Regions from separate parts of the Halobacillus amylolyticus genome, predicted to be linked through region 1. Evidence: riboswitches for the same ligand, from Rfam matches in the RefSeq annotation. Region 1 holds a riboswitch; each other region holds the start of a gene.
The links. A riboswitch is a leader RNA that binds a small molecule or an ion and turns the genes downstream of it on or off. The one in region 1 is predicted to bind S-adenosylmethionine.
Positions count from the first base shown of each region.

Region 2: another riboswitch for S-adenosylmethionine. It lies ahead of MUO15_RS09160 (sodium:solute symporter family protein); the one in region 1 lies ahead of MUO15_RS04615 (phosphoadenylyl-sulfate reductase).
Region 3: another riboswitch for S-adenosylmethionine. It lies ahead of msrA (peptide-methionine (S)-S-oxide reductase MsrA); the one in region 1 lies ahead of MUO15_RS04615 (phosphoadenylyl-sulfate reductase).
Region 4: another riboswitch for S-adenosylmethionine. It lies ahead of MUO15_RS12045 (PLP-dependent aspartate aminotransferase family protein); the one in region 1 lies ahead of MUO15_RS04615 (phosphoadenylyl-sulfate reductase).

Region 1 is NZ_CP095075.1:877,044-881,548, forward strand. It holds gene MUO15_RS04600 (uroporphyrinogen-III synthase) at 1-293, opposite strand, end outside; gene MUO15_RS04605 (sirohydrochlorin chelatase) at 383-1,135, opposite strand; gene cobA (uroporphyrinogen-III C-methyltransferase) at 1,154-1,930, opposite strand; gene MUO15_RS04615 (phosphoadenylyl-sulfate reductase) at 1,997-2,728, opposite strand; SAM riboswitch class I at 2,838-2,956, opposite strand; gene MUO15_RS04620 (DinB family protein) at 3,115-3,585, opposite strand; gene MUO15_RS04625 (GNAT family N-acetyltransferase) at 3,775-4,320, opposite strand; gene MUO15_RS04630 (GNAT family N-acetyltransferase) at 4,440-4,505, opposite strand, start outside.
Region 2 is NZ_CP095075.1:1,745,912-1,750,416, forward strand. It holds gene MUO15_RS09150 (GIY-YIG nuclease family protein) at 1-80, opposite strand, end outside; partial or broken gene MUO15_RS09155 (malonate-semialdehyde dehydrogenase) at 468-617, opposite strand; gene MUO15_RS09160 (sodium:solute symporter family protein) at 732-2,234, opposite strand; SAM riboswitch class I at 2,467-2,574, opposite strand; SAM riboswitch class I at 2,787-2,890, shown strand; gene MUO15_RS09165 (LLM class flavin-dependent oxidoreductase) at 2,999-4,381, shown strand.
Region 3 is NZ_CP095075.1:1,611,042-1,615,546, reverse strand. It holds gene MUO15_RS08495 (chromate transporter) at 1-449, shown strand, start outside; gene MUO15_RS08490 (chromate transporter) at 446-979, shown strand; gene MUO15_RS08485 (AIM24 family protein) at 1,272-1,967, shown strand; SAM riboswitch class I at 2,107-2,226, shown strand; gene msrA (peptide-methionine (S)-S-oxide reductase MsrA) at 2,350-2,823, shown strand; gene eutH (ethanolamine utilization protein EutH) at 3,104-4,201, shown strand; gene MUO15_RS08470 (hypothetical protein) at 4,225-4,467, opposite strand.
Region 4 is NZ_CP095075.1:2,336,625-2,341,129, forward strand. It holds gene MUO15_RS12040 (aliphatic sulfonate ABC transporter substrate-binding protein) at 1-570, opposite strand, end outside; gene MUO15_RS12045 (PLP-dependent aspartate aminotransferase family protein) at 590-2,377, opposite strand; SAM riboswitch class I at 2,505-2,613, opposite strand; gene MUO15_RS12050 (trans-sulfuration enzyme family protein) at 2,675-3,835, opposite strand; gene MUO15_RS12055 (NUDIX hydrolase) at 3,908-4,501, opposite strand.

The DNA of each region.
Region 1 (4,505 bases):
CGGATTGCCAGATTCGTTTCGTTTAATTTTTCAATAAATGCAGGGTAAAGTCCCGCTTCTACTGACGAGTCGGCCAAGGCTTTAGCTCCTATCCCTGTCGTAAAAATTGTCCAATCAAATGTTTCGGATAGATAATCTTTTATATTCTGACAGCTAGTCTGTTCGTTTAACGTTTGTTTCCCTTGGATGGAATAAACTACTGGGTTACCGCCTTTTTTGTGGATCAAGTTGCTTAGTGGTTCAGCACTCCGATCAGCAGCCACTCCAATTTGCTTTCCATCTAAACCATTCATACCTCGTCCCCCTATCATTGGAATATCCATCTCCTCCTATGGATCACCACTTCAGCCTTAGGAGCAATGTATCATTCATATATGATTCATCATTGGCTCAAGCTGTGCTCATTTTGCAAGGCTTCATGAACTCGGTCAGTCAATGCGTCGATCATTATAGGATGGTTCCCAAGATATTGACACAGGACCACCTGTTGACTTTTCTCCTGCATCCCATTGATTTTGTCCTGCATCGACCTCATAAGCAGCCCGGTAAACCAAAGGTAGGGAATCACGAAAGTTTGTGACCACCCTTCTTTCAGCGAAGTTTGCAATCCTTCATCAAAAGAAGGTGAACAGGCCGCTAAATAGCTGACATTTACATTAGCGACGTCCATTTTCGAACATAATTTATGTGCAATTTGTTCCATCGATTCTTTGGTCTCTGAATGACGGCTGCCTCTTCCAACTAGCAAGATGTTCGCATCTGAATGGCGGACCACCTTTGTTTCCTGCACACGTTGGACTAAAATATCAATCACCCGATCCTGGATTCCGATCGTTCTTCCATAAACAAAATGGATGTGCGGATGGCGGAGCTTCGCACGATTAATCTCTTCCGGTATATCCGTATAGTAGTGACCCGCACTCAACAATAAGACGGGGATAATAGCAACCCTAGTGGCTCCTCGCTCGACGAGATTCTTAATTCCTTGAGCCATATCCGGTTCCGCCAGTTCTAAAAAACAGGTTTCCTGAAGAGGAACGTCTATACGCTCCTGGACGGATTGAATCAAGGAAACGGCTTCCTTACGCGCCTTCTCAACACGGCTACCGTGGCTTACATATAAAACTGCTTGCATGTAACCATCCCCTTCCTTTTAACCAACAATAGAAGGAACAGGCATTTCTTCCTCGTCTTTCATCTGTTCAAACCATTGCAGCTGCTCCCTCAGCTTCACGACTTCTCCTACGACTATCATCGAAGGATTCTCGAGATCCTCGACCTTCCCTACAATGTCCTCTAGTGTTCCTGTTACGGTACGTTGATGTTCCATCGTCCCCCACTCCACCAGAGCGATCGGTGTACTGGGAGCGCGGCCATGTCGAATCAGTCTCGCGCAAATTTCCGGAAGTTTTTTGACACCCATATAAATGCACAAAGTGTCCATGCTTTTCACTACATGCTCCCAATACTCTTCCTGATCATGTCCGAATTTGCTTACTCCTGATAGGAAGGCTACAGACGAACTATAGTTACGGTGTGTGACTGGAATACCAGCATAAGCAGGAGCAGCTACACCAGATGAGATCCCAGGGACGATTTCATAAGGAATATCCCTTTTTGCTAATTCTTCGGCTTCCTCTCCACCTCTACCAAAAACGAAGGGATCCCCGCCTTTTAAGCGGGTTACTGTTTTCCCTTGTAAGGCAAAGTCACAAAGAAGCCCATTAATGGTTTGTTGGTCTAAAGAATGATTATCCGGACGCTTACCGCAATAAATCAGTTCAGCTTCGTCCCTCGCTTCATCAAGTAAGTCTTTGTTAATCAATCGATCGTATAGAATGACATCCGCCTGCTGAATGGCCTTCAAGCCTTTCACTGTAATTAAATCAGGATCACCGGGTCCTGCACCGACGATATAAACTTTTTTCATAAGCCACCTCCTCCCCTTGTTGCAATGAATTTTTAAATCAGCTTACAGAAATAATCTACTTAATTTTTATGACTGGTTTCCTGAAGTGTGGAGACCGCATTCTGTTTTATTAAACCCTTGCCATCTCCCAGAACGATCGTCCCCCTGTTCAGTTACTGGCTCAGTACAAGGCATGCAACCGATACTTGGATACTTTTGATCATGTAATTCATTGTAATCCAAGCTATTTACTCGGATATAATCCCAAACGTCTTCCCATGTCCAGTAGATTAGGGGGCATACCTTAATCGACTGAAACCGTTCATCCTTATTTACAAAATCAGTGTGACTTCGACTCGGAGACTGTTCTCGCCTCAGCCCTGAAATCCAGGCTGTTGCCCCACTAAGCGCATCCTCAAGCGGCTTGATTTTTCGAATATAACAACATTGGCCTGGCTGCTTTTTCCATAATGCTGGACCATACTCGTTCGCTTGCTCATCTAAAGTCAAATCCGGTTTCTTAATATGAATGTGAAGCTGCGGGTATCTCCGCTTCACTTTTTCGATCAGTTCATAAGTTTCTGGAAAGTGAACATCTGTATCAAGAAACACAATTTCTGCATCTTTCTTCACTTTAGAAATCAAATCAATCAACACAATACCTTCCGCTCCGAAACTACAAGCATAGACGATTGATTCACCATAAGACTGATAAGCCCATTCTAATACACTGGCAGCGCCTTTTGTGTCATCCGAAGGGTGCCAGCTTTCAAATGGATCACCAGAGAAATTCTCATACGAAACGATGTTATTGCTCATATTTTCCTCCTTCTAACTAAAGCAAGCTCGTAAATTTAACATTAAAAAACCTCTCTTCTTAGCAAAAGTAAGAAGAGAGGTGTTCGATGCGAACATATAACTACCTATCTTCTTATCTTTCAAGTGCCTAATGCACCCGCTGGAATTGGCACAGTCTCTGATAAATGATCCATCAGACCCGTTGCCGAGGCTTCAAAGGGCCAGTCCCTCCACCTCTCGCGATAAGAATTAAATTGTGAAATTGTGGTATTTGATATTGGTAAATATATTATTCCCTTTTAGAAAAAATGTCAATGGTTTAAAGGAAAATTATTAATTTTTCATACTTTCTGAAAAAAGACCGTTTCATAAAGTTTTGACATAAAGACAATTATTTACATCTATTATTAATCCCAAATATCAGCTCTAGGAACACCTGCTGTTCTCAAATAGTCTAATAACTGACCAGTATGTATCGATTCATGATAGGCAATCCGTAAAAGCATGTCCCCCAAACTTCGTATGTATCCAACATTAGAGCGATCAATCTTTATATTTGAAAGGTCTTCTGCTTTGTAAGTTGATATCGTTTCTAAAAAAGCTTCACGATAAGGCTCTGCAAACTCCAATTCCTTCTGAACAGATTGTAAAGGGACATTATCAAAGGGAGATTCAAAATTGCTTAAGCTGCCTTTATTTTTAATCGCCATATGGTAATAGTGTTCGCTCTCTAATACGTGCCGAATCATCTCTAAGGAGGTCATTGCCTCTTCATCAGGTCTCCATTGTAGTACATCGGATGGAATAGAGGACCATACCTTAATACTTCGTCTTCTTACTTCAGTCAAGTTTAGCTTCACTAGTTCTATAGAATTCATTTCATCCCGTCCTTTTGTTTATCTTTTCAGTGCACTCGAATAAATTTTTGAGACCTTCTTATAAACATTGGTTTACAATTTCCTTGCCAATTCCGGAGGCTGCTCCTGTGATAATAACCTTTTTATTTTTGAGCATGTAAACATCCTTTTATTTATGTAAATTGATGGACTCGACTGTTTTATAAGGCCTCATTCCTTAAATCTTCCCATAATAATAGTATTATAGTATTTACCGTCAGAAAGAATTTTGTCTTTTTTTAATACACCTTCTATTTCAAAGCCAAGCTTTTTATACAGTTTAATGGCTTTATCGTTTGTTTCTAAAACATTCAAAGCAATTTTTTTAATGCCATTTGCGTCCGCCCAAGAAACAGACTCTTTTAAAAGATTTTCCCCAATCCTATATCCCCAAAAATCTTTTAATATGCATACCCCAAATTCTACTTTATGAGAAAATCTATTCAAATAAATTCCTTCGCATCTTGAAAACCCAACGATCCGATCATGAGCTACAGCAACTAAAAATAAGTTTCTTGAATGCTCAGTGTCCGTTTTTATAATCTGTTCAAATCCCGGTATATCTATGAACGCCTCCCCTTTTTCTCTGTCCAAATTTTCGGTCTCGCCGTCAATCTGTAATCTTAGTGCGGACAATTCTTTTGCATCTCTATCGATTGCAGATCTAACAGTATAATTTATCCCCTTAACGTAAAAATCTCGTTTGTTTATTATCATGATATACTCCATTCATAATTTAAAAATGATTCTGGCCTACCTAAATCTCTGTCGCGTTAAATATCCCGGCGAAACCCTTTCCTTAAAAATGCGCACAGCAAATGAAGCGCTTGTTTTGACTAGGACACAGAGTAAATATGTACCTCTTGCCCTGATAGCACGGTACGCTTTTCAAAGTCCATCCT
Region 2 (4,505 bases), 870 kb from region 1:
TTAAATAATTCTAAAATGAGATGCCTGCATATGTATGGTGTAAGCGGTAAGTTCTTAAATTGATATTCATAAGTTTCCAAGTACTTGACCCCCATCTTTTCTCTATATCAGCGCAATTTATTTTCAAAAATACATTTTGTTATTGAATTAATTTGCAATGCTAGCTAAACTTAAGACTTTGGTGCCCATCCCCTATACGTTTACGTATCAACACAACAGGGGGCAGGCACCTTTATTTGCTTCGTATAAATAGTCCTCTATCCCTGGTCTGTATGCTGCCCCATCTCAGATTGTTGAATTACATTTATTTTGTGGAAATTGCACAATCAATAGATTTAGGATTATGCTAAACCCTTCAATAAAGAGCCTCCAAGCAGCATTTGAAAAAGCTACTTGGAGACTGAAGTCATGATTTCGATAGCCTAAACTCCTTCAAGTACAATCCTCCTAAAATCCCTTGTCTACCATCACACCCAACGAGTCTTCATCACTTTCTTACGAGTATAAAACTCGATCCCATCCTTCCCGTTAACATGCAAGTCACCATCGAATGAATCCTTCCATCCTGAGAACGGGAAGAAAGCCATCGGAGCTGGTACACGAATGTTTACACCCAGCCATTGGAACATCCAAGCAGGAACCATCATTGGAAAATTGAATGGGGTATTTCCTAAGTGATTCTACTTTTGTTTGTGTCAAAGTAATAACCTCTTAAATGTTGAGTTAATCGTTTAAAGCACATCTTTTAAAAAGACATCCTCTTCTTCTTTTGTTACATTAGACGTCGTGACTAAGCTCGTCACGATCATCACAACAAATCCAGCAGCAGCGGCAAGGAACAAGGATATATAAATATTTTCAAAGACATTCAAACTAGTAAAAAGAACATAGAGTCCCGTACCTGAAATGAGCGAGGCTATTGCACCGTAACCATTGGATTTCCCCCATAAATAGCCCAATACAATCGGAGCAAGGAGGCCACTGATAATCGCTGAGAAACTAAACTGAATCAGGATCGCCAGCGAATCAGGTCGATCGAGCGACAGGTAAAAGGTGGCCAAACCAACAAAGATGAGCGAGCCTTTGGCTACTTTTACCGAGCGTACATCCAATTGATGTTTGGATAACTTCCCTTTCGAAAGGATCGGAGCCAGCACCTTGTACAGATCGTTTCCAATGCTTGACGTAATACTCAAATACAAGCTGTCTGTACTTGATAGAATCGCTGAAATAATCCCAACGATGATAATCGCAGCAATGATTGGTGGAAAGGCTTCTAGTACATAGACGGGAATGGCCGAGTCCGCACTACTAAGCGATGGAGCCAGCACTCTAGCTGCCAGACCACCCAACACCATTAACACGGTAATGAAGAACATGCCAAGCCCCGCTGACATCGTAAACGGCCGAAGCTGATCCTCCGTTTCCAGTGATAACACTTTATTAAGCAGGTGCGGCATGACAACAAAACTAATATGTAAAAATTGAACCGACAAAATAGCTAAGACACTGTCATAGGGTCCGTTTAGCGGAGCGATCAATTCTGGATCGATCGCTTCTAGTTTAGTAGAAAGCTCACCAAATACATTCAGTCCCCCACCTATCGTCCAAAATAATGACGCAAAGATCAGGATAGATGTGATTACCATCAAGGTTCCTTGGATACCATCCGTAACAATTTGGGCAAAGGCACCGCCAAGTCCAATATAGAGAATCGTAATGGTCACACCAATCAGAATCCCCCAGAAATAAGGAATGCCGATAACGGATTCAAAGATTGTCGCCAACCCGACATTTTGACCGACAATATAATACACGTTAAACAATACTAAAAAAGTGACGAGGACTTGCAAGGTTTTGCTGTTATATCTTCTCCCAAGCCATTCAGGAAGTGTGGAAACTCCGCCGAACTTCTTTCCATATTTCCAAAACTTCTTAGCAAATAGCAGAAGAGCGATCCAGCCAGCCCCAAAGCCACCGAGCGTATACCATAATACTGAAACTCCATGTTCATAAGCTAGACCAGGAACACCTACAAACAAATTGGCACTAGCGAAACTTGCTGCATAGCTTGCCCCTACAAGCCAAGGGCTGACATTCCCTCTTGCTGTTGCAAAACCGTTCATCGATCTACTATGCTGATTCCCCTTTTTTCCAATCCATACAACAAAGACAAAGTACAAAGCCAGAAGACTGACAAGCGTCCATAACAGTGGTCCCGAAACAATTCCCATTAGTTATTTTCCTCCTTTGACCTTGGATAGACTTTATTCCAAATAAGTAAGCCAAGCCCCCAGAACACGGCTAGGGTAATAAAATAGATTGTAAACATGTACATTTCTCCCCTCATTTTGCTAATTATGTCTAACTTTATCCAACGTTCTTTAGCCTGTTATAAAGTTCTTTTCAATGAAATATAAAAAAGCCCCTTTCAAAGAAAGAGGCTGAATTCATATATGCTCCAACCTCTTATCTTCCAGACAAATAAAGTCTGTTGGAAGTAGCACCGTTCCCCTTGTAGGGTGGTTGCCGGGCGTCGTAGGGCCAAATCCCTCAGCCAACTCTTGATAAGAGTGAAAAACTATAAAATTATTCAAATAATCTGATAAACAGCATCATAGCAAAGTTTATATTTCCATGTCAACTCTCTTTTTTCAAAATTTGGGTTTATTAATCCTAAATACACCCTGACTAATCTGCGAAGGAACAGAATTTTTTAAAAATTAACATTGACACCTTTTGGGATATGCTGTATATTTTGGATCACATAAAAATTTAATTATAATTTCTTATCACGAGAGGTGGAGGGACTGGCCCTTTGAAACCTCGGCAGCAGACTGTAGTAGTACTGTGCCAATTCCAGCAAGCTCTATGGCTTGAAAGATAAGGAGGAGTCCATACATTTGCGTTTTCAACCTCTTCTTTTTCTTTAAAGAAGAGGTTTTTTCATGTGTTTGAGGTTGGAAACACTAAAAAGGAAATCTAGGGAGGAATACAGTTGACGAAACAAATTATTTTAAATGCCTTTGAAATGAATAGCGCGATGCACAATTCTCATGGGTTGTGGAAACATCCAAGAAGTCAGCGCCACCGCCGCTATAAAGACTTAGATTACTGGATGGACTTAGCTAAACTATTAGAAAGAGGCAAATTTGATGCCGTGTTTCTCGCCGATGTACTAGGAATCTATGACGTTTATAAAAAAAGTAAAGACCCCTCGATCCGTGATGGATTGCAGGTTCCTTTAAATGATCCTGCCCTGGTTATTCCAGCGATGGCCAGCGTGACCAAGCATTTATCCTTTGCGATGACGGTCAGCACCACCTATGAAGCTCCATTCGGGAATGCTCGGCGTTTCTCCACCCTCGATCACCTGACTAAAGGACGTATCGCGTGGAACGTGGTTACCTCTTACCTGCCAAATGCCGCGCGCAACTTTGGCCTTGAGAATATGATCAAACACGACGAACGCTACGATATCGCTGATGAATATCTTGATGTGTCTTATAAGCTCTGGGAGACGAGCTGGGAAGATGATGCCGTCGTTGAAGATGTCGAAAATAACACACTGGTTGATCCGGATAAAGTTCATGAAATTAATCACGAAGGAAAATACTTTTCCGTGGAAGGGCCGCACCTGAGTGAACCATCCTTACAACGGACACCTGTCCTCTATCAAGCCGGCACATCCGAACGCGGACGCGAATTCGCCTCCAAGCACGCCGAGTGTATCTTTGTCGGCGGCCCGACACCAGAGCGAATTCACTACTATGCCGATGATATTCGTAAGCGTGCGGAAAACCACGGCCGCAATCCAGATAATATTAAAATCTTCTCCTTCCTTAGCGTGATTGTTGGCGAAACAACAGAGGAAGCGGAACAAAAGTTTGAAGAATACGCACGTCACTGGAGTGCAGATGCCGCTAAAGCACAATACGGAGCAAGCGGCTATGACATCGGCGAGTATGAAGAAATGGATCCAGATCTTCCTTTTGAATACACAAAGTCCACAGAAGGCGGCCACTATAAAGCGGCCACACTAACAAAAGACGCACCTAAGAAGCTAACCGTTGGCGAAGTGCTCAATCGCTTTGAGTCACCAGACCGTAATAGTATTATCGTTGGAAATCCGACTGAGGTTGCCGACGCAATCCAGTTTCAATTTGAAGAGTCGGGTGTGGATGGCTTTAACTTGAACCATTTAGTAACCCCTGGGGATCTGGAAGACTTTGTTGATTTGGTGATACCAGAGCTGCAAGAGCGTGGATTGTATAAGAAGGATTACCAGGAGGGTACGTTGAGAGAGAAGCTGTTTCCGCATGGGGAAAGTGGGCTGCCTGAGGATCATCCTGGGAGTCAATATAGATATTCATTAACGTGATTATCTTGATGGGCTAAAGTTGACATCTCTACTATCCCATCAGTAATACACGCAAGAAACACTAGCTGTCAATAATAAACGAATCGCGATAATACAACACAAATCAATTTTACAATTTTAAAAA
Region 3 (4,505 bases), 730 kb from region 1:
CGGATATTCTTGCATTAGGAAACTCACTGCCAGGACCGATTGCTACGAAAATGGCGGGTTATATTGGGTTTCGGGTCTCTGGGGTACTTGGCATGTTAAACGCTGTTCTTGCTACCATTATTCCCACAATCGCGATCATGATTGTTCTCATTACTTCATTAAATAGCTTTCGTGATCAGCCATGGGTGAACGGAATGACACAAGCTGTCGTCCCTGTTGTTGGTGTCATGCTTGCTAAACTTACCTACGACTTTATAAAAAAGGCAAAAGTTAGCTTAGGATGGTTAAATACAATCCTGCTAGGAGCAGGTTCCCTTATTTTAATAGAGTGGGCAGGGGTTCATCCGGGATTAGTTATTTTTGCCCTCCTTCTAGTAGCTTTGATTAGACCAATGGGCAAAAAAGGGGAAAAGTCGAAAGCTTATGTACGTAAGGAGCAATCATCATGATCTATTGGAAGATTTTTATTGCCTTTTTCATTCCTGGGATAGTGGGGTATGGAGGTGGACCTGCCTCTATCCCTTTAGTAGAGAACGAAGTGGTAGAACGTTTTAACTGGATGACTGTCAGCGAATTTAGCGAAATGCTGGCTATGGCGAACGCTTTGCCAGGCCCTATAGCTACAAAAATGGCTGGCTTCATTGGTTTTCAGCAAGGTGGGATAATCGGGAGCTTTATCGGGGTGTTTGCAACGGTGGCTCCTTCGTTAATCTTAATGATTGGGCTTCTGAGCCTATTGTATAAATTTAAAGACTCTCCTAGGGTTAAAACAATGACTGCCCTCATTCGCCCGTCTATTGCCATTTTGCTTGGAGTTATAGCCTTTCAGTTCTTCCGGAATTCGTACTTTTCTTCCGGAGCTCTGCAAACCATTCTGCTGATTGGCGTTAGCTTTTTTTTACTCGAGCGCGTGAAGGTTCATCCAGCCTTTGTCATATTAGGATCATTGATGTATGGAGCAATTTTTCTAGGATCCTAAATGGAGCACACCATTTAAGTGATGGTGTGCTTTTTTGTTCTTGAAGTTGACTGAGGATTCTACCCAAATACAGGACAATTATCTCCAAATTCAGAAGGTTTCTCCCCAAAATCATTGGGTTTCTGACTAAATCCAAAAAGTTTCTCCCTAAACTTGTCAGGATTCTATCAAAATCTAAAAAGATTCTTCCCTAACAGCAGTGAGGGGATAATTTAAAAGGGAGGAAAAGCACGAAACGTTTTGCCTTCCTCATTCGTATCAAGAACAGCACGAAATGGGGAGGAACCTTTAAATGAGCAATTATTCAATTGATCAATTCATTCAACAAACGAAGCAAGATGAAACAGAAAGTGAGTACTTTGAATTAGAAACACCGCGAATTCTTGAAGTCAATTTAATGGATGAAGTGTGGGCAAAATCAGGTTCAATGATCTCTTACAATGGCCAAATCAAGTTCGAGCGTGAAGGGATATTAGAGCATGGAGTTGGGCGCATGTTCAAGAAAGCTTTTTCAGGAGAAGGCAGCTCGTTAATGAAAGCACATGGCAGAGGTCGTCTATACTTAGCAGATCAAGGAAAGAAAATTACGATTTTTGACCTCGCCAACGAATCCATCACCGTTAATGGGAATGATCTTTTGGCTTTTGAACCAGGTATTGAATGGGATGTTAAGTTAATGAAAAAAGTAGCAGGAATGATGTCTGGTGGACTCTTTAATATTAAGCTTCAGGGCCATGGAAGAGTAGCGATTACTTCCCATTATGAGCCGTTGACTTTACTCGTTCGTCCTGGGGAATCTGTCCTTACGGATCCTAATGCAACGGTAGCCTGGTCAGGGCACCTCGAACCGGAGTTTAGAACAGATATCAGCTTTAAGACATTTTTCGGACGGGGAAGCGGGGAATCGATCCAAATGGAGTTTAAAGGTGAGGGATTTGTCATCGTTCAACCATTTGAGGAAGTGTACACGACGGGACGCAGTTCGTAAAAAATTATTTTTATCCATCAGTCATGTTGAAGAGGGCTTCAGCATAATTTTACAAACAGGAGAAAAAGTTGAGTCTTCACTCTTTACTTCGTTGGGAAATCGTTGTATCATATAAGATAACAAAATAAATAACGGAAACTTCTTATCCAGAGAGGCGGAGGGACTGGCCCTTTGATGCCCGGCAACCATCGAATCAATCCACGAGATTGAGAGAACGGTGCCAATTCCTGTAGGATGGTGACATTCTAAAAGATGAGAGGATCGTACGGAATATTACGACCCCTTTTCTTATACTGGATAAGAAAAGGGGTTTTTTGGTTTTAAAACCGTCAAACTCTCTTTGAAAAAGAAGTTCCGCGTTAAGAGAAGGGGAAGATGAGTTATGGCAACAGCTATTTTTGGTGCAGGGTGTTTCTGGGGTGTTGAGCCCTTTTTTGAGCGTTTTGATGGAGTAACTGCAACACGGGTGGGATACACAGGCGGTCACGCTGAGAACCCGACATATGAGCAAGTGAAAACAGGAACAACGGGTCACGCAGAAGCCGTAAAAATTGAATATGATCCAACTGTCCTCACATATGAAGAGTTGGTTAATATCTTTTTTGAGGCCCATGATCCAACAACCCGCAATAAGCAGGGCATGGACGTAGGTCACCAATATCGATCTGCTATCTTTTATACCAATGATTTAGAGAAGACGATTGCCAACGAGAAGATTAAGCAATGGGAAGCAAAAGGGATCTTTAAACGTCCGATTGTAACAGAGGTAGCAAAAGCTGAAGTGTTCTATGATGCAGAAGAATACCACCAAAAGTATTCACAAAAGAATGGATCAGTTGCGTGCGGAATCGGCTAATTAAAAATATGAGGGAGCCTTCCTTTTACTAAGGAGGGTTCTTTTTTATATCTATACATAGTGTTGAGGGAAGGTGAGCATGATTCATATTGTAACGGATAGGTATTCTTTTTTGTTTTGAGAGCGATGTCTTAGTTTTGTTGTGATCTGCTTGACGTGGATTGGTGGGCAAACATTTTCCGCTAACAATTGATGAACTTAAAAACGCTTGAAAGACTTGATCATAAAGGGCACAATCTTTAGTAGTTACTTATAATTGTAGGCGGTTAGGGGAGATACCATGTGGTTTAATGAGGGGTTACTCATAATCATGACGCTCTTTATGGTCATTGGAGCAATAGATTACTATCTTTTACATAACCGATGGGGTTTGGGTGAGAGTTTTTACAATGCGTTTATGATGATGGGGCCGCTTGCACTTGCGATGGTTGGAATTATTTCATTAGCCCCAGTTCTATCCGGATGGCTAGCCCCTATTATTACCCCACTGTATCAGTGGCTGGGAGTTGATCCATCGATGTTCGCTTCAACGATATTGGCGATTGATATGGGGGCTTACCAATTAGCAGAAGCCCTCGCTGCCAGTGATGATGCAGCGGTTTTCTCTTGGGCGTTCCTCGGTACGATGATGGGGCCTACGCTCGTTTTTACCATTCCAATTGCCTTAACAATGATTGCGAAAGAAGACTATCCTTATTTTGCAAAAGGGATATTAATCGGGCTGATTACAATTCCCATTGGTTGTCTTGCCGGAGGGGCTGTAGCCGGCTATGAGCTGGCGTGGATGATCCGCAATCTCATACCTACAGTAGTTCTAGCGGTGATAATAGGATTAGGATTATGGAAGTTTACCAATCTAACTATCCATTTATTTGCAAGGTTTGGCAAGTCAGTCGAGCTGCTGATCATCAGCGGATTAGTCCTAATTATTATCGAGACATTAACAGGCTTTACAATTGTTCAAGGGGTGGCTCCTTTAGAGGAGGGGGTAGGCATCGTGGGTCGTATCACGATCATGCTTGCAGGTGCCTATCCAATGGTTAGCTTTATTAATCGATCGGGACAGCGATTATGGGACAAATGGAGCGACAAACTTGGGATTAACTCGATAGCGATGACCGGATTCATCGCATCACTGGCCCACCATATTCCTATGCTAGCGACAATGAAAGATATGGATACAAGAGGAAAAGTGATGAATGCTGCGTTTGCGGTAAGCGGGGCATTTGTCCTTGGAGGCCATTTAGGGTTTGTAGCCAGTGTAAATAAAGAGGTGATTGTGGCTGTCGTCATCGGTAAGTTAGTTGCAGGCGGACTGGCTGCTTGGCTCGCGTGGTTCACAACCAGCCCTGCTGGGTTAAAGGAACAGTCAAGTTAAAGAGTTCCAAAATTCAAATAGCACTAAAAGATGAAAATAGCACATAGAATGGCTGTAATAACAAAGGTAATACTGTAGATGGTGGTTAATAAGCGAAAACTTGTTTTTTTGCCGTGATTTTGCAGGCTTGCCACTTCATCCTCTGCAGAATATCCTTCTGCCTCATATTTCGAAATGGTTTGGTTAACGTTCTTTCCAACATAAAGTGTTCCAACTAATGCTATGATACTGACGAGAATAATGACTGCCATTAAGAAAGGATACATGATCACCACTCCCTCTATTAGATTACCTTTATTTTACC
Region 4 (4,505 bases), 1.5 Mb from region 1:
TAGCCCAGCCCATGCATCAACATTGCCTGCTGACAATGCTGCTGCACCGTCGGCATGCTGCAAGTTCACGAGTTCAATATCATCTGGTGACATCCCATGTTCTTTTAACGCTCGAACTAAGAAAATGTATGGGTCTGTTCCTAACGTGGCAGCAACCTTTTTCCCTTTTAAATCCTCAACAGAAGAAATATTGGAATCACCATTCGTGACAAGCGCTGTCCACTCGGGTTTGGAGTATAAGTACACCGACTCAACCGGTGAACCATTCGCCTTTGCCATGAGTGCCGCCGCCCCTGCAGAGGAACTAAAGTCCACACTACTTGAGTTTAGGAATTCGAGTGCCTTATTACTTCCTTGACTTAAAACGAATTCGACATCAATACCTTCTTTCTTCAGTGCTTCTTCAGCCCATCCCTTTTCCTTCAAAACGAGACTTGTCGGGGAGTAGTAGGCATAATCAAGCGTCACTTTATCAGGTTTCCCACTTTCACCTTCAGCGTTATTCGAACAACCTATTAAGGTGATAGTCAGTAACAGTGCTAGGGTGGGTAATATATATTTAGTTTTCATCCATTTGCCTCCATAAAAATTAAATTTCACATGCATAGGTATCAATCGTGCCTCTTAGGCGCTGTGCTTCCTTGTAGGTGCAACGATTGTGCACCACTTGCAGTCCCGCTTCACTAGCAATTCGCGCTGCCTCCGGTGCAATGACGCCCTCTTGCAGCCAAAAGACCCCAGGCTTCACAGTTGCTGCCTCTTTAGCAATTTCAATTGCCGCTTCAGGACTGCGGAAAATTTGAACAACGTCCACTTTGAAAGGAATTGAGCTAATGTCTGGATAGGCTTTTTCTCCTAACACCTCATCTTCCCTCGGATTAACCGGTACAATTTGGTAACCTAGACGCTGCATTTTACGTGCCAACCGGTGGCTTGGGCGAGAAGGCTTCCCGCTTAACCCAACAACAGCTAAACGCTTCGGACGAGTCACTTGTTCTCCATCCTGCTCTTCGGTTACTTGTGCAGATTGAAGCGCCCATTTGATCACACCTTCATCGTTCTCAGTAATAGCTGAGCTGCCTTCTTTCCCAGTTGCCGTCGCAATCGCACGGTCCAAGTCATTCACAAGGTCCTTCACTGACTCTAAACCAACAGATAAACGGATTAACTCTTCTGATACACCACTTGCAGCGAGATCTTCAACAGATAACTGTTGGTGTGTTGTTGAGGCAGGATGAATGATTAGTGACTTCGCATCACCTACGTTTGCTACGTGTGACCATAAAGCAATGTTGTTAATTACTTTTCGACCTGCGTCACGGCCTCCTCTGATGCCAAAATTGACAATCGAACCATAGCCACCTTCTAAGTACTTACCAGCTAGTGAATGAGCAGGGTGCTCTTTCAACCCCGGATAGGAGACCCATTCAACATCAGGATGACCTTTAAGGTATTCTGCTAGCTCTAATGCATTATCGTTATGACGCTCGATCCGCAAAGGCAACGTTTCAAGTCCTTGCAATAGTAGGAAAGCATTTTGCGGGCTTAAGCAGGCACCCAAGTCTCTCAACAATTGAACGCGTAATTTTGTTACAAAGGCTAGTGTTCCGAAATCAGAGGCATAGCGGATGCCGTTATAACTATCATCCGGCTCAGTGAAAACAGGGAATTTGCCGTTTGTCCAGTCAAATCTTCCCCCATCAACCACAACACCTCCGATGGCTGTTCCATGCCCGCCAATCCACTTCGTAGCAGAATGAACAACGATATCCGCTCCAAATTCAATCGGCTTACAGGAATAAGGTGTAGCAAATGTGTTGTCAACAATCAGTGGTACACCGTGATCATGGGCAACTGCGGAGACCTTTTCAAAATCCAATACATGAAGACTCGGGTTACCAATTGTCTCAGCAAACACAGCCTTGGTTTTATCCGTTAAAGCATTGCGGAAGTTTTCAGGATCTTCAGGATCAACAAACCTCACTTTAATGCCGTATCGCGGCAGAGTATTAGCAAACAAATTATAAGTGCCTCCATATAAATTCGATGCGGCCACAATTTCATCACCTGAGCCTGCTAGATTTAAGATTGATAGAGCAATCGCTGACATTCCTGAAGCTGTCGCCACAGAAGCAACGCCGTTTTCAAGCAAAGCCATTCTTTTTTCAAAAACATCTACCGTCGGATTCCCGATTCTTGAATATATATTTCCCGGCTCATCAAGGGCAAATAAACTTTGCGCATGATCAGTATCGTGAAACACATAAGAAGTCGTTTGATAAATCGGTACCGCTCTTGAACCTGTAGTTGGATCTGGGGATTGCCCGCCATGAAGTGAGACCGTGCTTAAATCGTAGCTTTCAAATGAGTTTGTCATTTTTACATCCTCCTAAAGTTTTTAAATAAGATTTGAATAGCAAGAGGGCATCGGGGGCCGAAATAATTTTTGAAATACAAAAAACCCCCTCTTCGATAAGAAGAGGGGGTTGAATAATCATGTCCTCCTCTTATCTCTCAGATCAGTGATCTGTAGGATTTGGCACCTTTTCAAACCGATGTTTGAAGGTTGCCGGGCTTCACAGGGCCTATTCCCTCTGCCGCTCTTGATAAGAGTACTTGCTATTTAATTTGGCTATGGTTAAGAATTATAAGGTATAACAATTGGAAAAGTCAATCATTTTTGACTATTTTCTTTTACAGATTCATGAATGGCTTCCTTGAACTGAGCTATGATGTCCGCTGACTCTTCTATTCCAATGGAAAGCCTAATAACATAATCATTGACACCAATTAGGGCACGCTCCTCATCCGTCAATGCACGGTGTGAAGTTCGGATTGGATAGGATACAGTCGTTTCTAACCCACCAAGGGTCGGCGTCAATTTAATCCACCCTAAGGATCGAAAGAATTGTTCGATATCAACTTTTTTACTAAGTTCAATCGTAACAATCGCACCGTGCCCTTGCTCTGAAACGTATTCAGGGTAAAATACTTGGTCGACTAACTCATCCTGCTGTAAAGATTCCGCCAGTGTTTGCGCATTAGCGGATTGCTGTTTCATACGTAAACCAAGTGTCTTTACACCCCGTTGAGTTAACCATGCCTCAAAAGCACTGAGATTGGCGCCAAGCGCACTCACCTTTTGCTTCGCTTTTGCCATTAACTCTTCATTTCCAACGACGATCCCCGAAGTAACGTCACTATGACCGCCGATATATTTTGTAGCACTGTGCACAACAATATCGATCCCCTTTTTATAGGGCTGTAATAAGTATGGAGTGGCAAATGTATTGTCAACCATTGTGTACAAATCGTGTTCCTTCGCGAGACTTACAAGTCCTTCTAGGTCTTCTACTCTGAGAAAAGGATTGGAGACTGACTCTGTATAGAGCAATTTCGTATTTGGTTGAATCGCCTCTTCAACCTTTTTTTTATCGGCAAATGAAACGATTGAAACTTCAAAGCCAAAGCTCGTTAGCTCTTTTGTAATCAAGTGATGGGTCCCGCCATAAAGATCTTCTGCGGCAACGATGTGATCACCGGCTTGCACAACAGAAAGGATGCCTGCCAGAATTGCCGAGGTTCCAGATGAGGCGGCGACCCCAGCTTCTGCTCCTTCAAGATTCGCAACGGTTTGACCGAGTTCTTCTGTGTTCGGATTCTTCTCACGGGAATACGAAAACGAAGCTTCTCCAGCATAATAGCTTTCTAAGTGATCTAAGTCTTTAAATGTAAAGGAAGATGTTTGGTAAATCGGAGTTGATTTACTATTTAGTGCATCTCCCTGATTTATTTTGTTGTGTACAATACGTGTATCAAATGATTGATGGCTCATAAACTCTCTCCTTTTGCACTTGAATGCATCAAAGTATATCGATCAGCACAATATTCTGTCAATCACTATAGTTTAGCGGCTGCTTAAGATAGCCTGCACAACATATTGATAATAATCAAAAGGATGGGGGCAGAAACTCGAATGAGATAAATGGAGCTCTTCGCCTGTAAAGATAGATTCAGCCTGTAAACACGGACTTTTTTTGCAAATCATACTAAGAAAATCCTCAAGGTCAATCTGAACGACATCGCCAACCTCTTCATTAATCGTCAGCTTCATATGGTTTTCATATGGGAATAAATAAATATGACAGATTTCCCGATCCTTAATCGTCTTAAACAACAACTCTTCCTTGTAAAATCCACAATAATTTAATTGGCCCGCAGCCAGCCTTAAACCAAGCTCCTCTTCAACCTCGCGCAAACCTCCACGGATGAGGCTCTCTTCTGCTGCTATGTGGCCCGCAGCCGATATATCATATAGGGATGGGAAATCTTTCTTACTATCTGCACGCTTTTGAAAATAGATCCAGCTCCGATTCTCTTCATGCTTATAAAACCAGCAATGAAAACTTTCATGCCAATCTCCATCACGGTGAACCTCCTCCCGGTCCTTCTCACCGATAGGAGTTAACCATTCACTATAGATCTTAAGCACTTCTCTCATATCC